One region of the Streptomyces sp. NPDC046859 genome, then DNA from elsewhere that is predicted to be linked to it. Evidence: riboswitches for the same ligand, from Rfam matches in the RefSeq annotation. Region 1 holds a riboswitch; each other region holds the start of a gene.

Region 1 (7,373 bases):
ATCCGGGACTCGGCGAAGGCCAGGTCCTCCGGCACGGCCGCGTTGAGGTGGTGGCACACCATCAGCATGTCGAGGTGTTCCTCGGCGGTGTTGACGGTGAACGGCCGGGTCGGGTTGGTGGAGCTGGGCAGCACGTGCGGTTCGGAGACCACGGTCATGATGTCCGGCGCGTGCCCGCCGCCCGCGCCCTCGGTGTGGTACGCGTGAATGCCGCGGCCCGCGATCGCCGCGAGGGTGTCCCCGACGAAGCCGGCCTCGTTCAGGGTGTCCGTGTGGATGGCGATCTGCACGCCGGTCCGGTCGGCGACGGTCAGCGCGGCGTCGATGACGGCCGGGGTGGAGCCCCAGTCCTCGTGCAGTTTGAGACCGAGCGCGCCGCCGCGGATCTGGGAGAGCATCGCCTCCTGCGAGACGGTGTTGCCCTTGCCCAGCAGACCGAAGTTGACGGGGTGTCCCTCCATCGCCTCCAGCATCCGGGCCAGATGCCAGGGGCCCGGGGTGACGGTGGTGGCCTTGGAGCCCTCGGCCGGGCCGGTGCCGCCGCCGACGAGCGTGGTGATGCCCGAGGCGAGCGCCTCGTCGGCGATCTGGGGGCAGATGAAGTGGACATGGGCGTCGATGGCTCCGGCGGTGAGGATCCGTCCGTTGCCCGCGATGATCTCGGTCTCCGGGCCGATGACCAGGTCCGGGTGCACCCCGTCCATGGTGTCCGGGTTGCCGGCCTTGCCGATGCCGGTGATCCGGCCGTCGCGGATGCCGAGGTCGGCCTTGACTATCCCCCAGTGGTCGACGATCACGACCCCGGTGACGACGGTGTCCGGGGTGCCGTCGGCACGGGTGGCCCGGGACTGGCCCATGGACTCGCGGATGACCTTGCCGCCGCCGAACACGGCCTCGTCACCGGCGCGTCCGGGTCCGCCGGAACGATCCTCCTCGATCTCGACGAGCAGATCGGTGTCGGCGAGCCGGATGCGGTCACCGGTGGTCGGCCCGAACAGGTCGGCGTAGGCGGCGCGGGAGATCTCAGGCATCGAGGGCACCTCCGGTCTCGCCCCGCAGGCCGGGCACCACACGGGCGCCGGCGAGGGGGACGAGTTCGACGTCGACGGGGATGCCGGGCTCGAAGCGCACCGCGGTGCCGGCCGCGACGTTCAGCCGCTTGCCGCGGGCCGCGGCACGGTCGAAGCGCAGGCCGGGATTGGCCTCGGCGAAGTGGTAGTGGGAGCCGACCTGGACGGGCCGGTCGGCGGCGTTGAGGACGGTCAGCCGGGTGACCTCACGGCCCTCGTTGTATGCGATCGGGCCCTCGGCGAACAGGACTTCTCCGGGAATCATGGCCGCCCTCAGACGATCGGGTCGTGGACGGTGACGAGCTTGGTGCCGTCGGGGAAGGTCGCCTCGACCTGGACGTCGTGGATCATCTCGGCGATGCCCTCCATGACGTCGTCCCTGGTGAGCAGGGTCCGGCCGGAGGACATCAGCTCCGCGACCGTACGGCCGTCGCGGGCGCCCTCGAGGATGTGCGCCGTGATGAGGGCGACGGCCTCGGGGTGGTTCAGCCGGAGCCCGCGGGCCCGGCGCCTCTCGGCGACGTCGGCCGCCACGTGGATGAGCAGCCTCTCCTGCTCGTGCGGGGTCAGTTGCACGGCGTCCCACCTCACAGTCCTCGCTCCGGACCGTGCGGGGTCCGGTTGCCGACGCCGTCGGGCGAGGGCCCGGTGGCGTGGGTGGGCAGGCTAGTTGGGCCGCGTTTCGGGCGCGTTAACCCCGCGCGGGGCCGGCCGGGGCCGGGCCGTCGTCCCGCATGCTCATCAGGGCGCGCAGCCCCTGCTGCAGGACCTCGACGGGCGCGGGTCCGAACAGGGACTGCTGGGCGATGAAGCCGAGCACGGAGGCGATCATCGTGCGGGCTACGTGGTCCGGGTCCACGTCCGTCCGCATCATCCCGGCGTCCTGGTAGCCCTCGACGATCCGCGCCCAGGCGCCGCGCACCGAGCCGTAGCCCTCCCGCAGGACGGCGGCCAGCTCGTCGTTGCGCAGGGTCTCCGTCCACACCTGGATGACGAGCCGGGGGAAGGCGGGCCTGCCGTCGACGACCAGGGACGCGCGCTCGGCGAGGGTGCGGCCGAGGACGTGGGCGAGGAGCTCGTCCGGCGGTGGGGGCGGGCTCTGCCGCGCGGCCTCCTCGAACGCCGCGCGGACCGAGCCGAGCACCTCGGCGACGATCGCGCCGATCAGCTCCTCCTTGCCCGTGAAGTAGCGGTAGACGGCCCCCGCCGAGAGGTCGACCTCCTTGAGCACGTCCTGCATCGAGGTGGCGTGGAAGCCGTTGCGGGCGAAGCAGAGCGCGGCGCCGTCGAGGATCTGGCGGCGGCGCGCGTCGAGGTGTTCCTGGGATACGCGGGCCATGCCCTCAACGTAAAACGAACATTCCTTCTTGACAAGCACCGGTCGCCGCGAGCACGGTGGAACTCCAAAAACGAACGATCCTTCTTTTTAGATTCACGGGAGATCCCATGTCCTCGCCGTCCGCCACACCGCCCAGGAAGGCCGCATCCCGGCGCCTGGTCGCGGTGGTCGTGCTCGTCCCCGTGCTGGCCGCCCTCGCCCTGTGGGCGTTCGCCTGGCCGGCCGCCCGCACCGCGCCGCGCGACCTCCCGCTCGGGGTGGCAGGGCCCGCATCGGCCGTGACGCAGGTGGAGCGGCAGCTGTCCGCCCGCGACGGCGCGTTCGAGGTGCACCGCTACGCCGACGAGCCGGCCGCCCGCGACGCCATCGAGGACCGGGACGTGTACGGCGCGGTCGTCGTGACACCCCAGGGCCCCCGACTGCTGACCGCGTCCGCCGCGAGCCCGGCCGTGGCCCAGCTGCTGCAGCAGGCGGTGGCCGGGCAGGCGGCCGCCGAGGGGACGCGGGTGGAGACCGTCGACGTGGTACCGGCGCCCGATCAGGACCCGCGCGGGGCGGCGCTGGGCTCCAGCGTGCTGCCGCTCGCCCTCGCGGGCATCGCGGCGGGTGCCGCGGTCACCCTGCTGGGGCTGCGCGGCCTGGGCGCCGCGGGCGCCCTCGTGGGCACGGCCGCCCTGACCGGCCTGCTCGCGGCCACGCTGGCGCACAGCTGGCTGGGTGTCCTCACGGGTGACTGGTGGGCGGAGAGCGGGGTGCTCACCCTGATGACCCTTGCCGTCAGCGCCGCCGTCGCCGGGCTCGGCGCCCTCCTCGGACCGGCCGGCACAGGTCTGATGGCCGCCACCGTCATGCTCATCGGCAACCCGTTCTCCGGGGCGTCGTCGGCACCGCGGATGCTGCCGGAGCCGGTCGGGACGATCGGCCAGTGGCTGCCGCCGGGCGCGGGCACGACCCTGCTGCGTTCGGTGTCCTTCTTCGACGGTGCCGCGTCGGCCGGCCCCGCCCTCACCCTGACCTGGTGGGCCGCACTGGGCCTCGGCGCGGTCCTGCTGGGCGCCCGCCTCAAGGCGAACGCGACCACGAGGAGCCCTGCCCCGGCCCGCCGGCCCGCCCCCGCCGGCTGACCCCGCCCGCGCCGGCGGAACCACCGAACCGGCCGTGCGCCCCCGCTGCAGCGGACGGGGGTGCACGGCCTCGACGCGTCCGAGACGCGACAGGCGGCAGGGGGCGACCCAGCCCGACCTTCACGCCGGGGGGCCACCCGGGGCCTCAGGTGGGCTTCGGCCCCCGGTGCTCCGCCGTGCGGCCGAAGCGTTGGTGTGCGGGGAGCGGACGCGACCTCGCGGACCTGCGCGGCCGCGCCCCCAGGTGGCCGCCGATCCCGAGCGCGAGGCCGTGTTTCGACGCCCAGGAGGCGCTGTGGTACCGGCCGGTGGACCGCGCGGCCGCGACCGCCCGGACGAGGGGCGGTGACCGGAGGATGCCCACCCCGAGTTGCCGCCCCCTCCCGCGCCGACGCGCGCGGAGGCGGAGCCGATCGACCGTCACCTGGAGGTCGTGGACCTGCTGGGCCGTATCGACCCGGCGAAGGACGGCGACATCTACCGGGGCCTGCGCGCCGCCCGGGCGCTCGTCGGCAAGGCGGTCGCGCTCCGGGACGCGCCGGCGCCGACGCGCCGTCGGGGCGAGACGGAGCGGCACGCCCGCACGCTGGAGCGTGCGCTGCGCGTCCTGGACGGGGAGCGCCGCACGGCTCGCGTCACGCTGCCGCCGCGCTCCGACAGTTGACGGCGCCACAGCCGCGATCCGGACCCGCGGCCCGCCGCCGCGCGTCTGCCGCCACGCCGAAACGGACCGAATGGCGTACCCCCCGTCGGCGTATTCCGTACTCCTTCCGTGCGCTCGTACGGCTTGCGTCACGGGCGGGACACACAGCCGGATTTGAGCCTTCCGCCGCTGGTCCGGGGCTCGTCGGGCACCTGGCCACTTCCTCGAACGCAGTAGCGTCCACCCGAACGGGTGAGTGGTGAGTAACACCACAAATCCCCGGTTCCGTTGGGATTTTCGTTCTTCCGTGCGCCAAGATCCCTGACTGACGACAAGCCCCCGCCGCAGCGGCGGGGCGATCGGGGCGGACGCCGAGTCCTGCCGCCGCCCGGATGACCGGTCGACAGGAGTGGATCGGCAGGAGTGGAGGACCCGAGCAAGACGGGTCGCCGGTACGGACGTTCGTTCGAATCGAGCAACCCTTGGGGTGAAGCCGCGACGCGGCCGGGCAACTTCGCCAGCCCGAATCCGACAGGTCATCCTTCACAGGCGGCTGACGAAGGGTTGCGCATGACTGCGCTCAATCGTGTCCCGTCGCTCATGGCCAGGGCCGGTACGGCCTCGGCCCTCACTCTCGCCGCGGTGGGCGGCTCGATCGTGGCGCCCGGTCTCACCTCGGAGGCGGAGGCCGCCACACCGGCGACGAAGGCACTTCGGATCGCCGCCTCGAAGAAGGGGTCGCCGTACAAGTGGGGCGCCACCGGCCCGAACCGGTTCGACTGCTCCGGGCTCACGCTGTACTCGTTCAAGAAGGCCGGCAAGAAGCTGCCCCGCACGGCGGCCCAGCAGTACAACAAGACCCGCCACATCTCCGCCTCGCATCGCAAGGCCGGTGACCTGGTGTTCTTCCACTCGGGGTCGTACGTCTACCACGTGGGCATCTACGCCGGTAAGGGCAAGATCTGGCACTCCCCCAAGAGCGGTGACGTGGTCAGGCTGCAGAAGATCTGGACGAGGAGCGTCTGGTACGGCCGGGTGAAGTGACCCCGCGGGGCGCCCACGGCGCCCCCACCCCCGCCGGCGCCCTCCCGGAGCGCGGAGGGCGTCCGGCACGGGCCGGGCCCTCCGGCGCCTCCGGGGCCTCCCGGGGCCGGCGGGGGCGGAACGCGCCGCGCGGCGCCTCCTGCGGCGCCACGCGGCGCTCCTACGGCTCCTGCGGCGTCGCGACCGCGACCGGCGAGGCCGGTACGGTCCACGGCAGCTCGATGGAGACCGTCTTGCCGCCCTCGCGGGTCGGCCACACCTGCATTCGGCCGCCGCACTCGGCGGTCAGCCAGCGGATGATCACCATGCCCCGGCCGTTGTCCTGCTGGACGGCGGCCGGCAGCCGTTTGGGGAACCGCGGATGGCTGTCGGTCACCCCGATGCGCAGCTGCTCGTCGCGGTCGAGTTCGAGGTCCACCGTGAAGGTGGGCGACTGCCCGAGGGTGTGCTGGACGGCGTTGGTGGTCAGTTCGGAGACGATGAGCCGGATGGTCTCCGCCGCGTCCGTGTCCGATGGCAGCCCCCACTCGGCGAGCGTGGTGATGACGTAGGACCGGGCCGCGGAGACCGAGGCGGGATCGCTCGGCAGAGTGACGGATGCTTCCAGATGGTCTGCCATGGCGACGTCGTCCCTTTCCGACGGGACCGCAGTCCGACACGGAGCGGAGGGTTCGAGTACGGTCCCGGACTGGTGCTTCGCCGCCAGACTGCCACCACCGCGACGGTCACGGGTGCCGATCCACCAAGATATGCATATATCTGTCGCTCGAAGCGGTGAACTCTGCGACGGCAGACCGTATTTGGGCGGCCCGGTCGGAGTAAGGAGTTGCCCATGCAGCACGGCCCGGCGGTACGCCGCCGGAAACTGGGCGCGGAACTGCGTGCGTTGCGCACCGGGACCGGGCTCACCAGTGGTGAGGCGGCCCGCCTGGTGGGCTGGCACCAGTCCAAGGTGAGCCGTATCGAGACGGGCGCCAGCGGGGTGAAACCGGCCGATGTGCGATTACTGCTCGACGCCTACGGCGTACGGGACGCCCGGCTGCGGGAGGTGCTGCTGGCGCTGGCCGGTTCCGACGCGGCGGGTCGGCACCACTGGTGGCACGCCTACCGCGGGGTCCTGCCGCCGACCTACCGGGACTTCATCAGCCTGGAGTCCCAGGCGAGCGCGATGCGCACCCTGGAGACCTCCGTGGTGCCGGGGCTGCTGCAGACGCCCGAGTACGCGCGGGCGGTGACCCGGGCGGCGACGGGCGGGACGGACGACGGCGCCGACGACCGGCTCGACGCGCTGGTCGCGGTCCGGCTGGCCCGGCAGGAGGTGCTGCGGGCCGATCCACCGCTGCGGCTCAGCGCCGTGCTGGACGAGGCGGTGCTGCGCCGGGAGGTCGGCGGCCCCGAGGTGATGCGGCGCCAGATGGAGCGCCTGCTGGAGGCGGCGCGGCTGCCCCAAGTGAGCCTGCAAGTCCTGCCGTTCACGGCCGGTGAGCATGTCGGCATCACCGGACCTTTCGTTATCTTCTCATTTTCGAGCACTTCTGATCTGGACGTGGTGGTTCTCGACCACTTGACGAGTAGCCTCTATCTCGAACGGAAAGAAGACCTCCGGGCCTACACGGAGGCCTTCGACACCCTTCGGCTCCACGCCCTTTCACCCGAGGAATCGCTGGATCACATCGCCGCGATAGGTGGCGGCGCGTAAGGAGGCACCATGACCGCACTGCCTCGGAACCTCAGGTCGAGCACCGAACTGGCGGACGCCCGTTGGCTGCGCAGCAGCTACAGCACGGGCGCGAACAACTGCGTCGAGACGGCCCGGCCGCACTCCGGTCCCTGGACCGGGCTGCTGGCCGTGCGCGACTCGAAGGACCCGGCAGGACCCGCGCTGCTCTTCTCCCTCGAGAGCTGGTCGGGTTTCACGGCCGCGCTCCAGACCTGATCGTTCCTGATCACTTCTGCCCGCTCCGGTGCCGCCCGGCCGTGTCACGCCGACTCATGGTCGTGTCGTACCGATGACCCGTACAGCGCGTTCGATCTGTCCCTCGGAGAGGTCCGCGCGGGCGGTCAGCCGCAGCCGTGAGATGCCGTCCGGTACGGAAGGCGGACGGAAGCAGCCCACGGCGAGACCCGCCGCACGGCACTCGGCCGCCCACCGC
Region 2 (7,373 bases), on a different contig from region 1:
CCGGAGGCGGGACCGGACGACAGGGGCGAACTCCCGCCCGTCCGCTTCCAGTCCACGTGCGCGGCCGGGATCTCCTCCAGGAACCGGGAGGGCGGGTTGTACGACGGCTGGCCCCAGGCGCTGCGCAGCGCCGAGCGCGTCAGGTACAGCCGCTCCCGGGCACGCGTGATGCCGACGTACGCGAGCCGCCGCTCCTCCTCCAGCTCCTTGGCCTGGCCGAGGGCGCGCATGTGCGGGAAGACGCCGTCCTCCATGCCGGTGAGGAAGACGACCGGGAACTCCAGGCCCTTGGCGGTGTGGAGCGTCATCAGGGTGATGACTCCGGAGCCGTCCTCCTCCTCGTCCGGGATCTGGTCGGAGTCGGCGACGAGCGCGACCCGTTCCAGGAAGGCGGCGAGCCCGCCGGACTCCTCGCCTTCGGCCGACTCCTGCTCGAACTCCAGGGCCACGGCCGCGAGTTCCTGGAGGTTCTCGATCCGGGTCTCGTCCTGCGGGTCGGTGGAGGCCTGCAACTCGGCGAGGTACCCCGTCCGTTCCAGGACGGCCTCCACGATCGTCGCCGGGCTCGCGCCGGACTCGACGATCGTGCGGAGCTCCTCCATCAGCGCGTTGAACCGCTTGACGGCGTTGGTCGACCGCGCGGCCATGCCGTACGCCTCGTCGACGCGCCGCAGGGCCTGCGGGAAGCTGATCTTCTCCCGCTGCGACAGGGCGTCGATCATGGCCTCGGCACGCTCGCCGATGCCGCGCTTGGGGACGTTCAGGATCCGGCGCAGCGGGACGGAGTCCTCGGGGTTGGCCAGGACCCGCAGGTAGGCCAGGACGTCCCGGACCTCCTTGCGCTCGTAGAAGCGCACACCGCCGACGACCTTGTACGGCAGCCCGACGCGGATGAAGACTTCCTCGAAGACACGGGACTGGGCGTTCGTCCGGTAGAAGACGGCGACGTCGCCGGCCTTCGCCTCGCCCTTGTCGGTCAGGCGGTCTATCTCGTCGGCGACGAACTGCGCCTCGTCGTGCTCGGTGTCCGCGACGTAGCCGGTGATGCGCGCGCCCGCGCCGGCGTTGGTCCACAGGTTCTTGGGCCGGCGGGACTCGTTGCGCTCGATGACGGCGTTGGCGGCGCTGAGGATGGTCTGTGTGGAGCGGTAGTTCTGCTCCAGGAGGATCGTCGTCGCGTCCGGGTAGTCCTCCTCGAACTGGAGGATGTTGCGGATGGTGGCGCCCCGGAAGGCGTAGATCGACTGGTCGGCGTCACCCACCACGCACAGCTCGGCGGGCGGGACCTCGGCCTCGGGCGGTACGTCGACGGGGTGCTCGGACGTGCCGACCAGCTCGCGCACCAGCGCGTACTGCGCGTGGTTGGTGTCCTGGTACTCGTCCACCAGCACATGGCGGAACCGGCGGCGGTAGTGCTCGGCGACGTCCGGGAAGGCGCGCAGCAGATTGACCGTCGTCATGATCAGGTCGTCGAAGTCGAGGGCGTTGGCCTCCCGCAGCCGCGACTGGTACAGCGCGTACGCCTGGGCGAGGGTCTTCTCGAACCCGTCGGTGGCCTGGGCGGCGAAGTCCTCCTCGTCGATCAGCTCGTTCTTCAGGTTGCTGATCTTGGCGCTGAACGACTTGGGCGGGAACCGCTTCGGGTCGAGGTCGAGGTCCCGGCAGACGAGCGCCATCAGCCGCTTGCTGTCGGCGGCGTCGTAGATCGAGAACGAGGAGGTGAACCCGAGCCTCTTGCTCTCCCGGCGCAGGATGCGGACGCAGGCGCTGTGGAAGGTCATCACCCACATCGCGTTCGCCCGCGGTCCGACGAGCTGCTCGACGCGCTCCTTCATCTCGCCGGCGGCCTTGTTGGTGAAGGTGATCGCCAGGATCTGGCCCGGATGCACGTTCCGCTCGGCGAGCAGGTAGGCGATGCGGTGCGTGAGCACGCGCGTCTTGCCGGACCCGGCCCCGGCCACGATGAGCAGCGGGGTGCCGGAGTGGACGACGGCCGCGCGCTGGTTCTCGTTGAGCCCCTCCAGCAGCGCGGCGGCGTCGAGGGCCGGGCGCGGGGCGCCGTCGCGGTAGTAGGCGTCGCGGTCCGGCGGCACGTCGAACTTCCCGCCGAACAGATCCTCCGGAAGCGGCTCCGGAGTGTGATCGTCCTCGGGCGGTGGCGGGTGCTCTTCCCCGTGGGCCCGTGGGGCCTGGAGGTCCGCCAGGAAGCTGTCGTCAAAGAGGCTGCTCATCGCTCTCCGAGTCTAGGCGGCCCCACCGACAACCGGCTGCCGCCTGGAGAACATCACACCATCCGGGGCGGTGCGCGGCCCGCCGATCACCGTGCGAAGTCATGCCATCACGCCACACACCGCCCGGCGCCGAGCAGTGCGTATCGGCCCATTGGGAACAGGAGGCATGGATGCCTCAGAACGGCATCGGCCGCCCGAGCCGCCCCCCTCCATCCGCGCCCCGGACTCAAGGTCACGAAAATGTATCGGGCATATCGCACATCAACCTTCACAGCGGCCACACCGGTTGGCTACCGTGCCGGGCAGGCCGTACGACCCCCACCGGCGAACGACGCCGGGCCGTGCGGCCTCCGCCGAGTCCGGTGCATCCGGAGCCGGGGACCCACCGAACTTGGGGTGAATCGGCCCGACTCCCCGTCCCGGGAGCGGCCGTAGGGCAACCCTTCCGAACCACCCGCCCGAACCCGACAGCTAACTCGGTAGGCGGAGCATGGAAGGAGTCGCCTCCCTTGGCGTCGCACCGCAAGTCGCGTCCCTCCGGAACACGCGTGGCCGGCATACGGACCCCCGCGCTGGCCACCGCGGCCCTCACCTCCGTGGCCCTGCTGTCCCAGACGGCCCAGGCGAACCCGTCCGCCGACGACAGGCCGAGCCTCGAAGAGGTCGAGAAGAAGGTCGACGACCTCTACCGCCAGGCGGAGTCGGCCACCGAGAAGTACAACGCGGCCAAGGAGAAGACGACCAAGCAGCGCAAGCGCGTCGACACCCTCCTCGACGACGTCGCCCGGCGCACGCAGAAGCTCAACGACGCGCGCGAGGAGCTCGGCCGCAACGCCGCCGCCCAGTACCGCACCGGCGCCGCCGCCCCGGACACCGCGACGTTCCTCCTCGCGGACAGCCCCCAGGACTACTTCGACCAGTCCCAGCTGATGAGCCGCATGACGGGCCGTCAGAAGCAGTCGGTGGACGAGTACTTCACCGATCAGTCCGCGACGATGAAGAAGCGGCAGGAGGCCACCCGGAGCCTCGAGACGCTCACCGCGTCGCAGAAGGACCTGCGGACCGCCAAGTTCACCGTCCAGAAGAAGCTCGCGGACGCGCGCCGGCTGCTCTCCGAGCTGACCGCGCAGGAGAAGGCCCGCCTCGCCGCGATCGAGAAGCGCAAGCAGGAAGAGGCCGCCCGCAAGGCCGAGGAACTGGCCCGGCAGCAGGCGCAGGCCGAGCGCCGCCGCGAGGAGGCCGCGCAGCAGCAGGAACAGGATCAGCGGGAGCAGGGCAGCACCGCCCCGGACGGGTCGTACGCCACGAGGGCCGGGAAGGCGCTGGCCTTCGCCCGCACCCAGATCGGCAAGCCGTACGTCTGGGGCGCCACCGGCCCCGGCTCCTACGACTGCTCCGGCCTCACCCAGGCCGCCTGGAAGGCCGCCGGCGTGGACATCCCGCGCGTCACCTACGACCAGGTCAGCGCCGGCACGACGGTCCCGCTGTCCAGCGCCCAGCCCGGTGACCTGGTCTTCTTCTACGACGACGTCACCCACGTGGGCCTCTACGTCGGCAACGGCATGATGATCCACGCCCCGAAGCCCGGCGCGTACGTCCGCGAGGAGTCGATCTACTACGACGGCGAGTCGTCGATCCACAGTGTGGTCCGCCCGGCGTGAGGGCCGGGGCGAACGAAGGGGGGCCGTGTCCGGGAGTGGACGGGGACGTCCACGCGGGGGTGACGGTGAAGCACCGCTCCCGCGTCGCCCAGGACCCCGCGCAGCCGAACCTGCGCCAGGTGCACCTCATCCATGAGGAGCTCTTCGCCGAACTCGCCGAGGCGAAGTTCCGGGTGGCGCCCGGCGAACTCGGGGAGAACGTCACCACGCACGGCCTGGACCTGCTCGGACTCGCGGTGGGCACGCTGCTGCGCATCGGCGCCGAGGCCGTGGTCGAGGTCACCGGGCTGCGGAACCCGTGCCTGCAGATCGACCGCTTCCAGGACGGGCTGCTCAAGCAGGTGGTGGACCGCGACGAGGCCGGCCGCCTCGTGCGCAAGGCCGGAATCATGGGCGTCGTCTCGGCGGGCGGTGTGGTGCGTCCCGGCGGCGCGATCGAGGTGGAGCTGCCGGACGGGCCGCACCGGCCGCTGGACCGGGTCTGAGGAACGGCCGCGGGAGGGCGTCGGCGAGTCCGCATCCCCGCGCGCCCGGGCCGTCGATTCACCCACCCCCCGCGCGCGCCCCCGCCCGCGCCCCGGCGACGCGCTCCTTAGCATCGGCCCATGCCCGCCGCCACGCCCCCGCCCGCATCCCCCCTGCCCGCCTGGTGGTCGCGCCGTCCCCCCGCCACCGGCGCCTCGGTCATGGCCACCGGCATCATCTCGGTGGCCCTGCACCAGACGGGCCACGCGACCCTCTCCCGGATCGCCCTGGGCCTCGCGTGCGTCGCCTGGGCGGCCCTCGCCTGCGACCTCCTGGCCCGGCTCCGGTGGCACCGCTCCGAGTGGCTGAAGGAGGCGGTCACCCCGGCCTCGCTCTGCGCCGTCGCCGCGACCGCGGTGCTGGGCACCCGCCTCGCCGTGGCGGGCCGGCAGACCCTCGCCGAGGCGCTGCTGGCCCTCACCTTCGCGCTCTGGCCGGGCCTGCTGTACGTCGTCGTGCGCCACTGGCGTCACAGGATGCCGGGGTCCGTCTTCCTCGGCTGCGTCGCCACCCAGGGGGTCGCCGTCCTCGCGGCCACGCTGGCCGCCACGGCGAAGGCGGCCTGGCTCGCGCACGCGGCCCTGGTGCTGTTCTGGCTCGGCCTGCTCCTGTACGCCGTGGCCCTGACCCGCTTCGACCGGCGGGAGGTCGTCCGCGGCCCCGGCGACCACTGGGTCGCGGGCGGCGCGCTCGCGATCTCCGCCCTGGCCGGTGCCCGGCTCCTCGCCGCCGACGGCTCCGGCCTGTATCTGTGGAACGACGACGACTTCGACGTGCTGCGCACGGTGACCTTCGCCCTGGTCGCCCTGGACATGGCCTGGTACGCCGTCCTCCTCGTCGCCGAGATCGCCCGGCCGAGGCCGCGCTACGACGTACGCCGCTGGTCGACCGTCTTCTCGATGGGCCTGTCGGCGGCGGCGCTGCTCTCCGTCTCCGCCACCCTGGACGTCCCGTGGCTGGAGGGTCCCGGCGAGGTCCTGCTGTGGATCGCGGTGGCGGTGTGGCTCGCGGTCGCCGCCGGCGCCGTACGCCACCATCTCGCGGCCGGTCCCCCGGCCGGCGTCACGTCCAGAGCACGGCGATGAAGATGTTGGCCAGGGTCAGCAGCCCCACCAGGCCGAACAGCTTCGGGTCCACCTTCTCCTCGTCCCGCTTCACATAGACGAGTCCGAGGATCACGACCAGCAGCGCCAGCTTCACGCCGATCTTGAGGTTGTCGACCGACTGGTCGTCCGCCTGGTTCAGACCGACCAGGATCACCCCCGTGACCAGCATGGTCAGCGCGCCGTGCAGCATCGCGGGCACGAACCGGGCGGTGCCCTGGCCCATCGCCTTCATCTGGGTGAGGAAACCGCCGAGCAGCGCGGCGATCCCGACGATGTGCAGGCCCACGAACAGGTGGATGAGTACGTCCATGGGGCCGGAGCCTAACGACCGCACCGGCCGGCGCCGTCACCGGGTGCGCGGCGGGATCCGGACCCGGCGCCGGTGCATATATGCGCCCCATAGCACCCCGCGCCGCCCCTCACCCGCCGAACCCGCACATCGGTCACCACCCAGCGTGAACAAGACGCGGCCCTCCCGGCGTCGCGCTCACTTACGGTCATGCCCGGTCCTCTCCTCGGCACTTCCGCACAACTCGTTACCGCCTCGACACATTGCGGTTTAGCGTCCTCCCCCAGGTGACCGGCTCCCCACCGCCGCCCGGGCCAGGGGCGGCCGTCGGTCACCACCGCCGAGAAAGGTCCGGCGGCGGTCCGCTCCCCCTGTGCGGGTCGCCGCCGGACGCGCGAGTCCCCCCGTACGGAAGGACGTGCAGTCCACGTGGCAGCGCACCGCAGACCCCGCTCGAGAACGACCCCCGGCGGCGCGGCCCGCACGGCGCGGACGGCCTGGACGATCGCGCTGGCGGGCGCGGCGACGGCGACGGGGTTCGACGGGACCGCACAAGCGGAGCCGCAGCTGACACCGGCGCAGGTCAAGGCGGAGGTGGACAAGCTGTACCAGGAGGCGGAGGTCGCCACCGAGAAGTACAACGGCGCGCAGGAGAAGGCCGAGGCGGCCCGCCGGCGGATCCGCACCCTGCAGGACGAGGCCGCACGCATGACGCAGAAGCTGAACGCGGCCCGCGAGGCCCTGGGATCGATGGCGGCGGCCCAGTACCGGGACGGCGGCCTCGACCCGGCCTTCCAGCTCGCGCTCTCCTCCGACCCGGACCGCTATCTCGACGGCGCGGAGTTCGCCGAGCGCGCCGGCAACCGGCAGGCGGCCTCCGTCGCCGAGGTCCGCCGGCAGCTGCGCGAGATCGAGCAACTGCGCGGCGCCGCACGCGTCGAACTGAAGTCACTGACATCACGCCGGGCGGAACTCCGGCGGCACAAGAAGACGATCACCGGCAAGCTGGACGCGGCCCGCGCGCACCTGGCCCGGCTGACCGGCGGCGAACGCGCCCTGCTCGACGGCCGCGCCGACCGCTCGGCCTCCGGCGCCCGCACCGCCCTCGCCGCACCCGGGTCGGCGGCGGCGCAGGCCCCGAACGCACGGGCGGCGGCCGCCGTGTCGTACGCCTACACCAAACTCGGCAGCCCCTATGTCTGGGGGGCGACCGGTCCCGACGCCTTCGACTGCTCGGGCCTGACGCAGGCCGCCTACCGCGCGGCCGATGTCTCCCTGCCCCGGACGACCTACAGCCAGATCGGCGCGGGCCGCAGGGTCTCCCGCTCCGAACTGCTCCCCGGGGACCTGGTGTTCTTCTACTCCGGCATCAGCCACGTCGGCCTCTACATCGGCAACGGGCAGATGATCCACGCCCCCAACCCGTCCGCGCCGGTGCGGGTGGCCCCCATCGACGAGATGCCGTTCGCGGGGGCCACCCGCGTGGCGTGACCGGACGGGGCAGGGGTCAGACCAGGCGCCGTGCCGTCGCCCACCGGGTCAGCTCGTGCCGGTTGGACAG
Region 3 (7,373 bases), 130 kb from region 1:
GTCGTACGCCCCCGGGTGCTGTTGACCGTGCGGCCGCGCACCACGCCGATGAAGTCCTCGACCAGGTCGGTGGTCGCCTCCTGCGGCCAGGACAGGGCGACGCTCGACTGCGGGGCGTCGGCCAGGGTGCGGTAGGTGAGGTCCTTGCGGTGGTGCAGACGGGCGAGCGACTGGGGGACGACGAGGAGACCGACGTTGGCCGCCACCAGTTCCACGGCGTCGGCGGTGGTCGCGGGCCGTTCGAAGCCAGGCCGGCCGGGCGGCCGCTCCCAGCCGAGGACGTCGTCCAGGGGGTGGAAGACCACCTCGTCGGCCAGGTCCTCCATGGTCACCTCGTCGACGGCGGAGATGACGTGGTCCTTGGGGACGACGACCACGGTGGCCTCGGTGTAGAGCGGGATCGCGCTGAAGAACTCCCGGTCGACCGGGAGCCGTACGAAACCGGCGTCGGCGCCGCCGTCCCGCAGCAGCTCGGGCGCCTCGGCGGCGGTCGCCGCGTGCAGGGTGAGGGGGACGTCGGGGAAGCGTTCGTTCCAGATCCGCACCCATTTCGCGGGTGTCACTCCCGGGACGTACGCGAGCCGGAACGAGGAGGGTGCCGCCGAGCCTGTCACCTGGCCAGGTTACCGGCCGTGGTCGGGGGAGGTTCACCCGGTGGCTACCCTGGACCCCATGACGTCGCACCACACCACTCAGTCCATGAAGCCCGCGACCGCGGCGAAGAAGCTGGGTGTGTACCTCGAAGCCACCCCCGCCGAGTTCCGGGAGGGCGTGGTCACGCGCGCGGAGCTGAACGCGCTCCAGGCCGACCCGCCGCAGTGGCTGCGTGACCTGCGGCGCGACGGCCCGCATCCGCGCCCGGTCGTCGCGCAGAAGCTCGGCGTGTCCATCGCGGGGCTCGCCCGCGGGGGCGTCACCGAAGCCCTGACCACCGAGCAGATCGAGGCCCTGAAGCAGGAGCAGCCCGAGTGGCTGGTCAAGGAGCGGGCGACCCAGGCCGAGGTCCGCAAGGAGGCGGCCCGGCTGCGCCAGCGGGACGCCGAGCGGGCGGCGAAGGACGCCTGATCCCCGCGTGAGCGCGCTCCGGTGACCGCGCGGGAGCGGTCACCGGAGCGCGTCGGCGGATGTCAGCTGTCGTAGTCCACGGTCAGCGACTCGGAGACCGGGTACGACTGGCAGGTCAGCACGTACCCGGCGTCGACCTCGGCCGTCTCCAGCGCGAAGTTGCGCCGCATGTCCGCCTTGCCGTCGGTGACCAGCGCCCGGCAGGTGCCGCAGACGCCGCCCTTGCAGGCGAACGGCAGGTCGGGGCGGGTGAGCTGGGCGCCGTCGAGCAGAGTCCGGTCCCGCGGCAGCGCCGCCGTGGTGGAGCGCCCGTCGAGGGTGATGGTGACCTGGCTGACGGGCCCTTCCGGCCCGCTCTCCACGTGCCGCGTCTCGCGTACCGGCTCGTCGTCGGCGTAGAAGAGCTCCTGGTGGACCCGCTCGTCCGGGACGCCGAGTCCGGCCAGTACGCGCTGCGCGTCGCGCACCATGCCGTGCGGCCCGCACAGCCACCAGTGGTCGGCGCTCTTCGCCTCGACCAGCGCCTCGACGAGCGTGGCGAGCCGTTCGGCGTCGATGCGGCCGGACAGGACCTCGGCCTCGCGGGGCTCGCGGGAGAGCACATGGGCGAGCTGGAAGCGTGCCGGGTACAGGTCCTTCAGGTCGGCGAGCTCGTCGGCGAACATCACCGTGTCGGTGCGGCGGTTGCCGTAGAAGAGGGTGACCGTCGAGCGGTCGTCGGCGGTGAGGACGGACTCGGCGATGGACACCATCGGGGTGATGCCGGAGCCCGCCGCGATCAGCACGTGGTGGCCGGGGGTGCCGAGGTCGGGGGTGAAGGCGCCGGTGGGGGCCATCACCTCCACGACGTCGCCGGGTCGCACGTCGTGGACCAGCCAGGACGAGAACAGCCCGCCGGGCACGACCCGGACGCCGATGCGCGGCCGCGCGCCGACCGGCGAGCAGATCGAGTACGACCGCCGCTCGTCGCGCCCCTCGATCTCGCGCCGTAGCGTCAGCGACTGCCCGGGGGCGAACGCGAACTCCTCGGCCAGCTCGTCCGGGATGTCGAAGCCGACGGCGACCGCGTCCGAGCACAGCGGCTGCACGGCGGCGACCCGCAGCCGGTGGAAGGCCGGACGGCGGCGGACGCGCGGGCGGGGCGCGGCGGCCGTCTGTGCTTCCCTCAGGCCTTCCATCAGATCTCCTTGACGTACTCGAACGGCTCTGCGCAGGCGCGGCAGCGCCACAGTGCCTTGCAGGACGTGGCGGCGAACCGGGAGGTCTCCTCGGTGTCCGCCGAGCCGCAGCGGGGGCAGGCCACGGCGTGCTGGGTCGGTGACAGCACGAGCGCGACGGGGCCGCCGCGCGGCGCGGGGCCGGGTGGGGCGATGCCGTGCTCGGCGAGCTTGGCGCGGCCGGCCGGGGTGATCCAGTCGCTGCTCCACGGCGGATGAAGCACGGTGCGGATCTCCACGCGCGGGTATCCCGCCGCGCGCAGGCGCGCCGCGACGTCGGCCCGCATCTCGGCCATCGCCGGGCAGCCGGAGTAGGTGGGGGTCAGGCTCGCCACGACCGTGCCGTCCTCGGTCATCTCGACGTCCCGCAGGACGCCCAGGTCGGCGAGGGTGAGCATGGGCAGCTCGGGGTCCGGTACCTGGGCGGCGATGTGCCGGGCGCGCCGGGCGTCGAGCAGGGTCGTCACCATGTCGCCTCCGGATGTGCGCGGGCGACTCCCTGCAACTCGGCGAGCAGCGGGGCGAGATGCTCGGTGTGCTCGCCCTCGCGTCCGCAGCCGGGCAGGGGGCGGTACATGGGCATGGGCAGTCCGGCCGCGTCGGTGACCTGCTTCAGGTCCGCGACGACCTCCTGCCGTACGTCGAACGCGGTGAACAGCTCGCCCAGGTAGGGCGCCACCTGTTCCTGCGCACGGCGCATACGGCGGTGGGACTCGTCGGTGCCGTCGCCCAGGCGGACCGCCCACTCGGCGGCGTACTGCCGGTGGTAGCGCAGCTCCTTGGCGCCCTTCGCGGCGATCGCCGCGAGCACCGGGTCGGGGTGGGACGCCAGCCGCTCGAAGTGCGCGAGCCGCCAGCTGGACAGCACCAGCAGCCGTACGATCGTGAACGCGAAGTCGCCGTTGGGGAGTTCGGCGAGGCGGACGTTGCGGAAGCCGGCGGCGTCGCGGAAGTACGCGTACGCGTCCTCGCCGCGTCCGGTGCCGTCGGTCTGGCCGGCGCGGGAGTAGAGCAGCCGGGCCTGCCCGAGCAGGTCGAGGCCGATGTTGGCGAGCGCGACCTCCTCCTCCAGCTCGGGGGCGCGGGTGACCCACTCCCCCAGGCGCTGCGCCGAGACGAGCGCGTCGTCGCCCAGCGCGACGCACAGCGCGGCGAGCGCGGCGGCGTCGACGTCGTCCGGGATGGTGGTGTCCACGCCGTGCAGCGGGTCCTCGAAGCCGGTGCCGTAGGCCCAGCGGGTGTCGTCCTCGTGTCCCTCGGCGAGGGTCAGGTAGACGTGGTCGTCACTCATGCCCTCTCCTTCAGATGTGGGGGACGTCGTCGGGGATGTCGTAGAAGGTGGGGTGGCGGTAGACCTTGTCGGCGCTGGGCGCGAAGAACGGGTCCTTCTCGTCGCGGGTGGAGGCGGCGATGTGCTCGGAGCGCACGACCCAGATGCTGACGCCCTCGTTCCGCCGGGTGTACAGGTCGCGGGCGTGGGTCAGCGCCATCCGGTCGTCGGCGGCGTGCAGCGAGCCGACGTGGACGTGGTTCAGTCCGCGCTTGCCCCGGACGAACACCTCGTACAGCGGCCAGTCCTGCTTTCCGGTGCTCATGCCACCGCTCCCTTCTCCGCGCGGGCGGCCTGCTTGGCCGCGTGGGCAGTGGCCGCCTCCCGCACCCAGGCGCCCTCTTCGTGGGCGCTCCTGCGTCGTTCCACCCGCAGTGCGTTGCACGGGCCGTCACCCTTGATGACCCGCATCAGCTCGTCCCAGTCGGGCGTGCCGAAGTCGTGGTGGCCGCGCTCGGCGTTCCAGCGCAGCTCCGGGTCGGGCAGGGTGACGCCGAGCTTCTCGGCCTGCGGGACCGTCATGTCGACGAACCGCTGGCGCAGCTCGTCGTTGCTGTGCCGTTTGATCTTCCAGGCCATCGAGCGGGCGGAGTTGGGCGAGGAGTCGTCGGGCGGCCCGAACATCATCAGGGAGGGCCACCACCAGCGGTTCACAGCGTCCTGGACCATCTCCCGCTGGGCCTCGGTGCCGCGCATCATCGTCATCAGCAGCTCGTAGCCCTGCCGCTGGTGGAACGACTCCTCCTTGCAGATCCGCACCATCGCGCGCGCGTACGGGCCGTAGGAGCTGCGGCACAGCGGCACCTGGTTGCAGATCGCGGCGCCGTCCACGAACCAGCCGATGACGCCGACGTCGGCGAAGCTCGTCGTGGGGTAGTTGAAGATCGAGGAGTACTTCTGGCGGCCCTCGATGAGCCGGTCGGTCAGGTCGGCGCGGTCGGCGCCCAGGGTCTCGGCGGCCGAGTACAGGTACAGGCCGTGACCGGCCTCGTCCTGCACCTTCGCGAAGAGGATCGCCTTGCGGCGCAGCGAGGGCGCCTTGGTGATCCACTCACCCTCCGGCTGCATGCCGATGATCTCCGAGTGGGCGTGCTGCGCGATCTGCCGGATCAGCGTGTTGCGGTAGCCGTCCGGCATCCAGTCCCGCGGCTCGACGCGCTGGTCGCGCGCGATCGTCGCGTCGAAGTGCTCCTCAAGCGGCCCTTGTGGGGGCGCCTCGGTGGAGTGTGAGGTCGTCATCGCTCCCGCTTCCCAACCGACCATTCGTTCGGTGCCAGTGTGACGTGTTTCGCCGAGTGGAGCAAGACCCTTGAGACCAACGGCGTCACTACCCTGCGTGACCACGCGGGCGCGCCGTGACGCGAACCGACCCGATCGCAGCCACCGGCGTCGAAGGTCACAGAAACGTATCGGACATTTCGCACGTCAACCTTCACTGCAGGCACACAAGTTGGCTAAGTTATCGGCTCAGGACGCGCGTTGAACTCCGGCGGACCCCGTCGGGACGAGCGGCCTCCGCCGAATCGGCGTGCCCTGCGGGGCCGCGGAACCGGGGACCCAACCGAACCATGGGGTGAATCGACCCGAGGCCGTGACGGGCCGGGTCGTAGGGCACACCTTCCGACGCGAACGCCCGAACCCGTCAGCTAACTCGGTAGGCGGAGTACGGAAGGAGCACGTCGCCCATGGCGCCGGAACGCACCGGTATGCGCAACTCCGCGCTCGCCTCGGCAGCAGCCCTCACCTCGGTGGCCCTGCTCGGCCAGTCGGCCGGTGCCGCCCAGGCGGACGAGGGACCGAGCCGCGAGGAGGTCAGCCGGCGGGTCAGCTCGCTCTACGACCGGGCCGAGACCGACACCGGGACCTTCAACGCCACCCGCGCCTCGTCGACGGGACCGCGCAAGCGCGCGGGCGGCCCGGCGACCTCGGGGCGTGACGGTGACGGCGGCCGGGGCTCGGCCCCGCTCGACGAGGTGGCCCGGCAGTGGTTCGACGTCGCCCGGTCCAAGCTGGGCCCGACGGTTCCGGCCGTGCTGCCGAGGGACCGGATGCCGGAGCGGTCCGCCCCGGCCCGGTCCGCACGCCCGTCGGCCGGCGACGGCGCACGGGAGATATCCGGCCGCACCGCTTTGGAGCTGCCCGCCGGATCGTCCGCACCGGTCGCCGAGTTGACGGCCGGAACCGCCCGCTCGGCAGTCATGGGAGAACTCACCGCGGGTCCGGTCGCGGCGCTGCCCGCGGCGACCACGCCGGCCCTCGAATCCGGGGCGGCCCCGGCGCTGCCCGCCCCGGCCACCGCGGATCCGGAAGCGGCGCAGCGGTCCGTGCTGCGCGCGAGCAAGGAACGCAGCCTGCGCAAGCTGGCACAGGCGCGCGAACTGTTGTCCGCGCGCGCAGGCCGTACCACCCCGGCCCTGGAGGCCCCGCCGGCTGCCCCGGCATCGTTCCCGCCCGCGGCGCAGACCCGGTGGGACGCCCTGGAGGCGCAGAGCCCCGCCGATCTGACGACGGTCCCTCCGGGGACGACGGCTCTGCCCGCGCCGCCGGTGGACACCTTGTTCCCTGCCGCCCCTGGTCACCAGTCGACGCCGGCCATGGGGACGGCGAGTGCCCCGCAGGTGTTCGCCGCCCCGGACGCCGGGTTCGCCGGGGCCGGCCGGACCGGAAGCTTCCCCATGGTCGACCCGACCGGGAGTTTTCCCGCCGTGGCCCAGACCGGGAGCTACCCCGCGGTCGACCAGACCGGCGGCTTTCCCGCCGTCACCCAGACCGGGAGTTTTCCCGGCGTGGCCCAGACCGGGAGCTTCCCTGCGGTCGACCGAACCGGGAACTTCCCCGCGATCGACCAGACCGGCGGCTTCCCGGCCGTCACCCAGACCGGCGGCTTCCCGGCGGCGACCCAGACCGGCGGCTTTCCGGCAGCGGCCCAGACCGGCAGTTTTCCCGCGGTCGACCAGACCGGGAACTTCCCCGCGATCGACCAGACCGGCGGCTTTCCGGCAGCGGCCCAGACCGGGAGCTTCCCCGCCGTCGACCAGACCGGGAACTTCCCCGCGATCGACCAGACCGGCGGCTTCCCGGCCGTCACCCAGACCGGCGGCTTCCCGGCGGCCCCGCTGACCGGGAGCTTCCAGGCCGCCGCTCCGGCTCCCGCCCCCGTGGCGGTTCCGCAGGACACTCGGGCGCTGAGGGCGCTGGAGTTCGCCCGGGCCCAGGTCGGCAAGCCTTGTGTCTGGGGGACGACGGGACCGAACACCTTCGACGGGCCCGGGCTCACCCAGGCCGCCTGGAAGGCCGCCGGTATCGCGCTCCCCCGCACCGCCCAGGAGCAGGCCACCGCCGGGCAGGGCGTCGCCCTGACCCAGCTGGAGCCCGGCGACCTGGTCCTGTACCACGCCGGCCATGTCGGCATCTACTCCGGGAACGGCATGATGATCCACGCCCCGGGCCCCGGCACCGTCATCCGCGAGGAGTCCATCGAGTACGCCGGAGAGGCCGCGATCCACAGCGCGATCCGGCCCGCCTGAGACGACGTCACCCCGGCGCCGTACGACGACCGCCCCGCCACCGCCGGGTGGGGCGGAGCGGGGCGGGTCCGTCCGGGACGCCTTCGGCGGTCGTCCGGGGGGTCAGTGGCGGCCTTCCGGGCCGCGCCGGTCGGGCCGGCGCTGCAGGGCGAGCCAGTCGGCGACCGCGGCCGCGATCGGCTGCCCGGTCTCCAGCTCGACGAAGCCGAACTGGCCTCCCTGGTTGCACTCCAG
Region 4 (7,373 bases), on a different contig from region 1:
GGGAACGGCACCTACGCGCTGCTCACCCACCCCGCCCAGCGCGCCCGGCTCCAGGCGTCCCTGGCCGCCCACGACACCGCCCTGCTGGAGACCGGCGTCGAGGAACTGCTGCGCTACGACGGGCCGGTGGAGCTCGCCACCTGGCGGTTCGCCACCGAGCCGCTGACCATCGGCGGGCAGGACATCGCGGCCGGGGACCCCGTCCTGGTCGTCCTGGCCGCCGCCGACCGGGACCCGGAGCGGTTCGCCGACCCCGACGTCCTCGACCTCGGCCGGCGTGACAACCAGCACCTCGGCTACGGCCACGGCATCCACTACTGCCTCGGCGCGCCGCTGGCCCGGCTGGAGGGACAGACGGCCCTCGCCACCCTCCTGACCCGGCTCCCGGACCTCCGACTGGCCACCGACCCGGCCGAGTTGAGGTGGCGTGGCGGGCTCATCATGCGGGGCCTGCGCACCCTGCCGGTGGAGTTCACCCCGGTCGGAGGCGACCGTTCCGCTCCGCAAACGTGACGCGCGCTCACCTCTGTGATCTTCACGTGATCTGCGCGGCATTAACTTGTGACAAGTGATCGTCTGCCTATACGTTCACCCATCAACGAAGGCGCGCGGGTTCTGCGCGCCTTGGTCAGCGCTGTCTCGCGAAAGGTCCACGCATGCTCTCCGGGAACGGTCGTCACCGTCGCCCCCGCCAGGCTCCGGCTCTTCTCGTCGCGGCCGGTGTGACCGGCTCCGCCATCGCCATCCCGCTCCTCGGCGCCACGGGTGCGAGCGCGGCGGACGGCAATGTGTGGGACAAGGTCGCCGACTGCGAGAGCGGCGGCTCCTGGAGCGCGGACACGGGCAACGGGCACTACGGCGGACTCCAGTTGACCCAGGCGGACTGGGAGAAGTTCGGCGGTCTCGACTTCGCCGCCAGCCCGGACCTGGCGAGCCGCTCCCAGCAGATCGCCGTGGCGCAGGACGTCCTCGCTGAGCGCGGGACGGGTCCCTGGGGCACCTGCGCCGTGCTCAACGGGCTCACGAAGAAGTCGGGAGCCATCGACCTCGACACCGGGGTCGCGGGGGACTCCCCGAGCGAGGTGTCCGGGTCGTCCGGCTTGCTCGATTCATCCGAATCCTCTGACTCCTCCGGCGATTCGGCCCCCTCCGGCGACGCGTCGGGCACGCCGAGCGCTTCGGCGGACGACTCATCCGAATCACCCGGCAGCTCCACTTCTTCGCCCTCTTCGGCCTCCAAGGCCGATAAGTCCGGTAAGTCCGAGAGGGCCGGCGCGTCCGGCGGAGCGACGGTCTCGGAGTCGCCGGACAGCTCCCCCGTGGAGACGTTCGAGAGCGGCAACCGGGACAACTCCGGGCAGAGCGCGGGGTCCTGGAGTCTCGTCGACACCGCCTCGATCGAGGACGTGCCGACCGGTTCCGGCCGTCACCGCGGCGCCAGCGCCAAGGAGTCCGCGGCCGCGGACGCCGCCGCCGGCTCCTCCGGCCGCCACGCCTCCTACCGGGTCCGTGCGGGCGACACGCTCGCCTCCATCGCCGACTCCCTTGACGTCCACGGCGGATGGCGCGCGCTGTACGAGGCGAACAAGGCGGCCATCGGTGCCGACGCGAACAGCATCTCCGCCGGTCAGACGCTGGACGTCCCCACCGAATAGCGGCCGAACAGGGCCAAATGAAGCGGCAGTTCACGCCCGGCTTTCGTGGGTAATGTCCGTTTTGAATGGACTGAGAGATAGATCTCAGAAGCCGTGATCGTCTTTGAAAATCCCCGAGCGGCGTGTCTACGGTCGTGATCGCTCGCCACCACAGCGAGCCCCGTCAGCCGTCACGCCGAATCCTGCCGGCGGCCGTACGGGAACAGTCGTCGCGTCAAGCGCCGTAGGCAGGAGCGGGGGACCCAAGGTAAGCGCCGGGTCCGGAAGTCGAGGCCCTTCGGGGCCGGACGGCCGGAACCGGCTTGGGGTGAAGTCGCGCAGCACGCACCAGTGGTGCGCGACCGGGCAACTCAACCGGCCCGAACCCGACAGCTCACCTCGTAGGCGTCGGTGAGGGGATCTCTCCATGCTGTTCTCCAGCAAGAGCAAGCACCGTCGTCCGTCCAAGGCGGCCCGCGCCATCGCCGTCGTCGGCGTCACCGGCGCCGCCGCCGTCGCCGGCCCGCTGATGGCCGCCGGCAGCGCCTCGGCCGCCACCGCCTCCGAGTGGGACGCCGTCGCCCAGTGCGAGTCCGGCGGCAACTGGTCGATCAACACCGGCAACGGCTACTACGGCGGTCTGCAGTTCTCCGCCTCGACCTGGGCGGCCTATGGCGGCACCCAGTACGCCTCCACCGCCGACCAGGCCACCAAGGCCCAGCAGATCGCGATAGCCGAGAAGGTCCTCGCCAGCCAGGGCAAGGGCGCCTGGCCGAACTGCGGCACCGGCCTGTCGGGCGCGGCCTACAACGGCTCCTCCGCCACCGGCGGCGAGCAGAGCACCCGCTCCACCGAGGAGAAGCCGGCCTCCCGCTCCGCCGAGCGTCCGGCCGCCGAGAAGAGCACCAAGACCGTCACCACCCCGACCGGCAAGAAGGTCAAGAAGGGCGACGGCGAGTACAAGGTCGTCAAGGGCGACACCCTCAGCACGATCGCCGCCGACCAGGACGTCAAGGGCGGCTGGGAGAAGCTCTTCAAGCTGAACAAGGACATCGTCCAGGACGCCGACCTGATCTACCCGGGTCAGCAGCTCCACCTCAAGTAGGACCCCCCACAGGCTCCCCGCCCCGGTGCGCGTTCCCCCGTACGCACCGGGGCGGGGTTCTGTGCGTGCAGGGGCCCGGTCTTTGTTCCGTTCGGAAACAATTCGCTCTCGGTTCCGTCCATAGAGCGGTCGACCGCTGGCCGAAGCCCCCGAGCCGGTTAGGCTCGTCTCGCAGCACCCATCGCGGGCTGCGTACAGGCTTCACATCACGAAGGAGATGCTCGTGCCGTCCATCGACGTCGTCGTAGCCCGGGAAATCCTGGACTCCCGAGGCAATCCCACGGTCGAGGTCGAGGTCGGCCTCGACGACGGCAGCACGGGTCGTGCCGCCGTCCCGTCCGGCGCCTCCACCGGCGCCTTCGAGGCCGTCGAGCTGCGCGACGGTGACCCCAACCGCTACCTCGGCAAGGGTGTCGAGAAGGCCGTCCTCGCCGTCATCGAGCAGATCGGCCCGGAGCTCGTCGGCTACGACGCCACCGAGCAGCGCCTGATCGACCAGGCCATGTTCGACCTGGACGCCACCGACAACAAGAGCTCCCTCGGCGCCAACGCCATCCTCGGCGTCTCGCTCGCCGTGGCCCACGCCGCCTCCGAGGCCAGCGACCTGCCGCTGTTCCGCTACCTGGGCGGCCCGAACGCGCACCTGCTGCCGGTGCCGATGATGAACATCCTGAACGGCGGCTCGCACGCCGACTCCAACGTGGACATCCAGGAGTTCATGATCGCCCCGATCGGCGCGGAGTCCTTCTCCGAGGCGCTGCGCTGGGGCGCCGAGGTCTACCACACGCTGAAGAAGGTCCTGAAGAGCAAGGGCCTGGCCACCGGCCTCGGCGACGAGGGCGGCTTCGCCCCGAACCTGGGCTCCAACCGCGAGGCCCTCGACCTCATCCTCGAGGCGATCAACGAGGCCGGCTACGCCCCCGGCGAGCAGATCGCCCTCGCCCTCGACGTGGCCGCCTCCGAGTTCTACAAGGACGGCGTCTACACCTTCGAGGGCAAGGAGCGCTCGGCGGCCGAGATGACCGAGTACTACGCGGAACTCGTCGACGCGTACCCGCTCGTCTCCATCGAGGACCCGCTGTTCGAGGACGACTGGGAGGGCTGGAAGACCATCACCGACAAGCTCGGTGACAAGGTCCAGCTCGTCGGCGACGACCTGTTCGTCACCAACCCCGAGCGCCTCGCCCGCGGCATCGAGGAGGGCGCCGCCAACGCGCTGCTCGTGAAGGTGAACCAGATCGGCTCGCTCACCGAGACCCTGGACGCCGTCGAGCTGGCCCAGCGCAACGGCTTCAAGTGCATGATGTCCCACCGCTCCGGCGAGACCGAGGACGTCACCATCGCCGACCTGGCCGTCGCCACCAACTGCGGCCAGATCAAGACCGGCGCCCCGGCCCGCTCCGAGCGCGTCGCCAAGTACAACCAGCTGCTGCGCATCGAGGAGATCCTCGACGACGCCGCGGTGTACGCAGGCCGCAGCGCGTTCCCGCGCTTCAAGGGCTGAGGCACGCACCCGTAGGAAGCGTCGTACGTACGTCCCCGTACTCGGTCCCGTACCGTGTGCGGGGACGTACGCGCGTTGAGACGGGAGGCGGGACATGGCCGTGAGGGACCGGGACCGGTTCTCCACCGCGACCAGGATCCGGTTGCTCGGGGAGCAGACGGCGGCCCGTGTCTACCGCTCCCAGACCAAGCGGCAGGCCCGGCGCTCCCGGCTCACCGGACGCGCCGCGCTGCTCGCCCTGGTCGTGTGCACCCTCGTCGTGGCCATGGCGTACCCGATAAGGCAGTACGTCTCCCAGCGCGCCGAGATCGCCGACCTCCAGCGCGAGAAGGCCGCGACCGCCCGGCGCGTCGAGGAGCTGCGCGACCTCAAGGCCCGCTGGCAGGACGACGCCTACGCCGAGCAGCAGATCCGGCTGCGCCTGCACTACGTGATGCCCGGGGAGACCGGCTACATCGTCGTCGACCCGGACGCGGCCAAGCAGTCGCGGACCGACCTGGGCGCGGCCCACCGCCCCTGGTACACGAACCTCTGGGAGGGCGTCGACAAGGCCGACGCCGCCCGCAGTGAACAGAACCGATAGAAAGACAGGCATGGAAACGCCCCCGCCGCCCACCCCGCGCACCGAGCCCACCGACGCGGACGTCGAGGCATTCAAGCAGCAGCTCGGCCGCCCCCCGCGCGGGCTGCGCGCGATCGCGCACCGGTGCCCCTGCGGTCAGCCGGACGTGGTCGAGACGGCCCCGCGGCTGCCCGACGGCACCCCCTTCCCGACGCTGTACTACCTGACGTGCCCGAAGGCGTCGTCGGCGATCGGCACGCTGGAGGCCAACGGCGTGATGAAGGAGATGACGGCGCGTCTGGAGAGCGACCCCGAGCTGGCCGCCGCGTACCGCGCGGCGCACGAGGACTACATCCGGCGGCGGGACGAGATCGAGGAGCTGACGGGCTTCCCCAGCGCGGGCGGCATGCCCGACCGCGTGAAGTGCCTGCACGTGCTGGTGGCGCACTCGCTGGCCGCCGGACCCGGCGTCAACCCGCTGGGCGACGAGGCCCTGGCGATGCTGCCGGAGTGGTGGCGCAAGGGCGCCTGCGTGACGCTTCCCGCGAAGGAGGAGGACCGGTGACCCGGGTCGCGGCCGTCGACTGCGGCACCAACTCCATCCGGCTCCTCGTGGCCGACGTGCACCCGGACACCGGTGAACTCGCCGAGCTGGACCGGCGGATGACGATCGTGCGGCTCGGCCAGGGCGTCGACCGCACGGGCCGACTGGCGCCCGAGGCGCTGGAGCGCACCTTCGCCGCCTGCCGCGAGTACGCGGCGGTCATCGCGGAGCACGGCGCCGAGCGGGTGCGCTTCGTCGCCACTTCCGCGTCCCGGGACGCCGAGAACCGCGACGAGTTCGTCCGCGGGGTCGTGGACATCCTGGGGGTCGAGCCCGAGGTCGTCAGCGGCGACCAGGAGGCCGAGTTCTCCTTCACCGGCGCGACGCGCGAACTGACCGGACGGGCCGACCTGAAGCGGCCGTACCTGGTCGTGGACATCGGCGGCGGCTCGACCGAGTTCGTCGTCGGCGAGGAGCACGTGCGCGCCGCGCGCTCCGTGGACGTGGGCTGCGTCCGGATGACGGAGCGTCATCTGGTCCGGGACGGCGTCGTCTCCGACCCGCCCTCCGCCGCGCAGATCGCGGCCATACGGGCCGACATCGAGGCGGCCCTGGACCTCGTCGAGGAGACGGTGCCGCTGCGCGAGGCGCGGACGCTGGTCGGGCTGGCCGGTTCGGTGACCACGGTGGCGGCGATCGCGCAGGACCTGCCGGAGTACGACTCGGCCCGCATCCACCACTCCCGGGTCAGCCGGGACCGGGTCCGGGAGATCACCGAGTGGCTGCTGCGCTCCACGCACGCGGAACGGGCGGCCGTGCCGTCCATGCACCCGGGCCGGGTGGACGTCATCGCGGCGGGCGCCCTGGTGCTGCTGGCGATCATGGAACGCGTCGACGCCGAGGAGGTCGTGGTCAGCGAGCACGACATCCTGGACGGCATCGCGTGGTCGCTGGTGTGATCCGCTCGCGCGCTCGGGTGTGACGCGCCCGAGTCGAGGCGCCCGGCCGCGGTCCGCTCCTGGGCGCTCCGCGCCCACCTCTTCCGGCCGCCCCCCGGAGCACCGGGACTCGATCCCCCGTCGGTGAACGGCGCTGGTCAACAGCCTCCGCTGAGCGGACGGCGGCACGGGTGAGCGGGTCCGAGGGGGGCTCGCGGGCCGGTCCGGGCACGGGCGCGGAGAAAGTTCGTGAAGTTCTTCACAAGGAATTCCGCCAAGTCCGGGGGTGAGGAGGGGCCGGATGGCCGTTCCGAGGGGTGAACAGGCCCTTGAACATGTTCAGATGATCGGTGTAAGCAGGTCTTCGACGGGCCGTCCCGCACGCTGTTCCGACCCCCTCACGCGAGGCTTCCCGAGGCAGAGAGGCAGCTCACGCGGCATGGACAACGGGTCGTGCCGGAACCGGGTTCCCGATCGGGACCATGACCTGCGTCACGCGGGCCGGGGAGTGTAGCACAGCCCCTGCAAGAGCTTGTGAAGGGGCGCACGAGCGACCCCCCTGAGGCGGGTGGATACTCGATGCCATGAGCACCACGGAGCGTCCCAGGATCCTCGTAGTAGGCGGTGGGTACGTAGGCCTGTACGCAGCTCGGCGCATTCTCAAGAAGATGCGCTACGGCGAGGCGACCGTCACGGTCGTCGACCCCCGGTCGTACATGACCTACCAGCCCTTCCTCCCCGAAACCGCCGCCGGCAGCATCTCCCCGCGCCACGTCGTCGTCCCGCTGCGACGCGTGTTGCCGAAGGCGGAGGTCCTCACCGGCCGGGTCACCACCATCGATCAGGACCGCAAGGTCGCCACGATCGCCCCGCTGGTCGGCGAGGCGTACGAGCTGCCCTTCGACTACCTGGTCATCGCGATGGGCGCGGTCTCCCGCACCTTCCCGATCCCCGGCCTCGCCGAGCAGGGCATCGGCATGAAGGGCATCGAGGAGGCCATCGGCCTGCGCAACCACGTGCTGGAGCAGCTGGACAAGGCCGACTCCACCACCGACGAGGAGATCCGCCGCAAGGCGCTCACCTTCG

The links. A riboswitch is a leader RNA that binds a small molecule or an ion and turns the genes downstream of it on or off. The one in region 1 is predicted to bind cyclic di-AMP.
Region 2: it holds a riboswitch for cyclic di-AMP, as region 1 does, so the genes downstream of both, ABZ899_RS19720 (NlpC/P60 family protein) here and ABZ899_RS16400 (C40 family peptidase) in region 1, are expected to answer to the same signal.
Region 3: it holds a riboswitch for cyclic di-AMP, as region 1 does, so the genes downstream of both, ABZ899_RS15800 (C40 family peptidase) here and ABZ899_RS16400 (C40 family peptidase) in region 1, are expected to answer to the same signal.
Region 4: it holds a riboswitch for cyclic di-AMP, as region 1 does, so the genes downstream of both, ABZ899_RS04880 (transglycosylase family protein) here and ABZ899_RS16400 (C40 family peptidase) in region 1, are expected to answer to the same signal.

Annotation. Positions count from the first base shown of each region.
Region 1 covers NZ_JBEYXR010000009.1:163,919-171,291, forward strand. The annotation lists gene ABZ899_RS16370 (urease subunit alpha) at 1-1,031, opposite strand, end outside; gene ABZ899_RS16375 (urease subunit beta) at 1,024-1,335, opposite strand; gene ABZ899_RS16380 (urease subunit gamma) at 1,344-1,646, opposite strand; gene ABZ899_RS16385 (TetR/AcrR family transcriptional regulator) at 1,762-2,409, opposite strand; gene ABZ899_RS16390 (ABC transporter permease) at 2,517-3,533, shown strand; gene ABZ899_RS16395 (hypothetical protein) at 3,904-4,197, shown strand; cyclic di-AMP (ydaO/yuaA leader) riboswitch at 4,536-4,743, shown strand; gene ABZ899_RS16400 (C40 family peptidase) at 4,747-5,220, shown strand; gene ABZ899_RS16405 (ATP-binding protein) at 5,381-5,839, opposite strand; gene ABZ899_RS16410 (helix-turn-helix transcriptional regulator) at 6,053-6,919, shown strand; gene ABZ899_RS16415 (DUF397 domain-containing protein) at 6,929-7,156, shown strand; gene ABZ899_RS16420 (8-amino-7-oxononanoate synthase) at 7,211-7,373, opposite strand, start outside.
Region 2 covers NZ_JBEYXR010000012.1:134,982-142,354, forward strand. The annotation lists gene pcrA (DNA helicase PcrA) at 1-2,231, opposite strand, end outside; cyclic di-AMP (ydaO/yuaA leader) riboswitch at 2,573-2,732, shown strand; gene ABZ899_RS19720 (NlpC/P60 family protein) at 2,741-3,892, shown strand; partial or broken gene ABZ899_RS19725 (MOSC domain-containing protein) at 3,925-4,377, shown strand; gene ABZ899_RS19730 (tellurite resistance/C4-dicarboxylate transporter family protein) at 4,498-5,502, shown strand; gene ABZ899_RS19735 (hypothetical protein) at 5,480-5,833, opposite strand; gene ABZ899_RS19740 (NlpC/P60 family protein) at 6,242-7,303, shown strand; gene ABZ899_RS19745 (response regulator transcription factor) at 7,320-7,373, opposite strand, start outside.
Region 3 covers NZ_JBEYXR010000009.1:31,074-38,446, forward strand. The annotation lists gene ABZ899_RS15765 (LysR family substrate-binding domain-containing protein) at 1-614, opposite strand, end outside; gene ABZ899_RS15770 (DUF5997 family protein) at 673-1,065, shown strand; gene paaE (1,2-phenylacetyl-CoA epoxidase subunit PaaE) at 1,128-2,243, opposite strand; gene paaD (1,2-phenylacetyl-CoA epoxidase subunit PaaD) at 2,243-2,752, opposite strand; gene paaC (1,2-phenylacetyl-CoA epoxidase subunit PaaC) at 2,746-3,573, opposite strand; gene paaB (1,2-phenylacetyl-CoA epoxidase subunit PaaB) at 3,584-3,877, opposite strand; gene paaA (1,2-phenylacetyl-CoA epoxidase subunit PaaA) at 3,874-4,851, opposite strand; cyclic di-AMP (ydaO/yuaA leader) riboswitch at 5,119-5,289, shown strand; gene ABZ899_RS15800 (C40 family peptidase) at 5,298-7,139, shown strand; gene tgmB (ATP-grasp ribosomal peptide maturase) at 7,242-7,373, opposite strand, start outside.
Region 4 covers NZ_JBEYXR010000003.1:86,886-94,258, reverse strand. The annotation lists gene ABZ899_RS04890 (cytochrome P450) at 1-513, shown strand, start outside; gene ABZ899_RS04885 (transglycosylase family protein) at 657-1,655, shown strand; cyclic di-AMP (ydaO/yuaA leader) riboswitch at 1,865-2,057, shown strand; gene ABZ899_RS04880 (transglycosylase family protein) at 2,062-2,739, shown strand; gene eno (phosphopyruvate hydratase) at 2,963-4,243, shown strand; gene ABZ899_RS04870 (septum formation initiator family protein) at 4,338-4,826, shown strand; gene ABZ899_RS04865 (DUF501 domain-containing protein) at 4,837-5,370, shown strand; gene ABZ899_RS04860 (Ppx/GppA phosphatase family protein) at 5,367-6,308, shown strand; gene ABZ899_RS04855 (NAD(P)/FAD-dependent oxidoreductase) at 6,872-7,373, shown strand, end outside.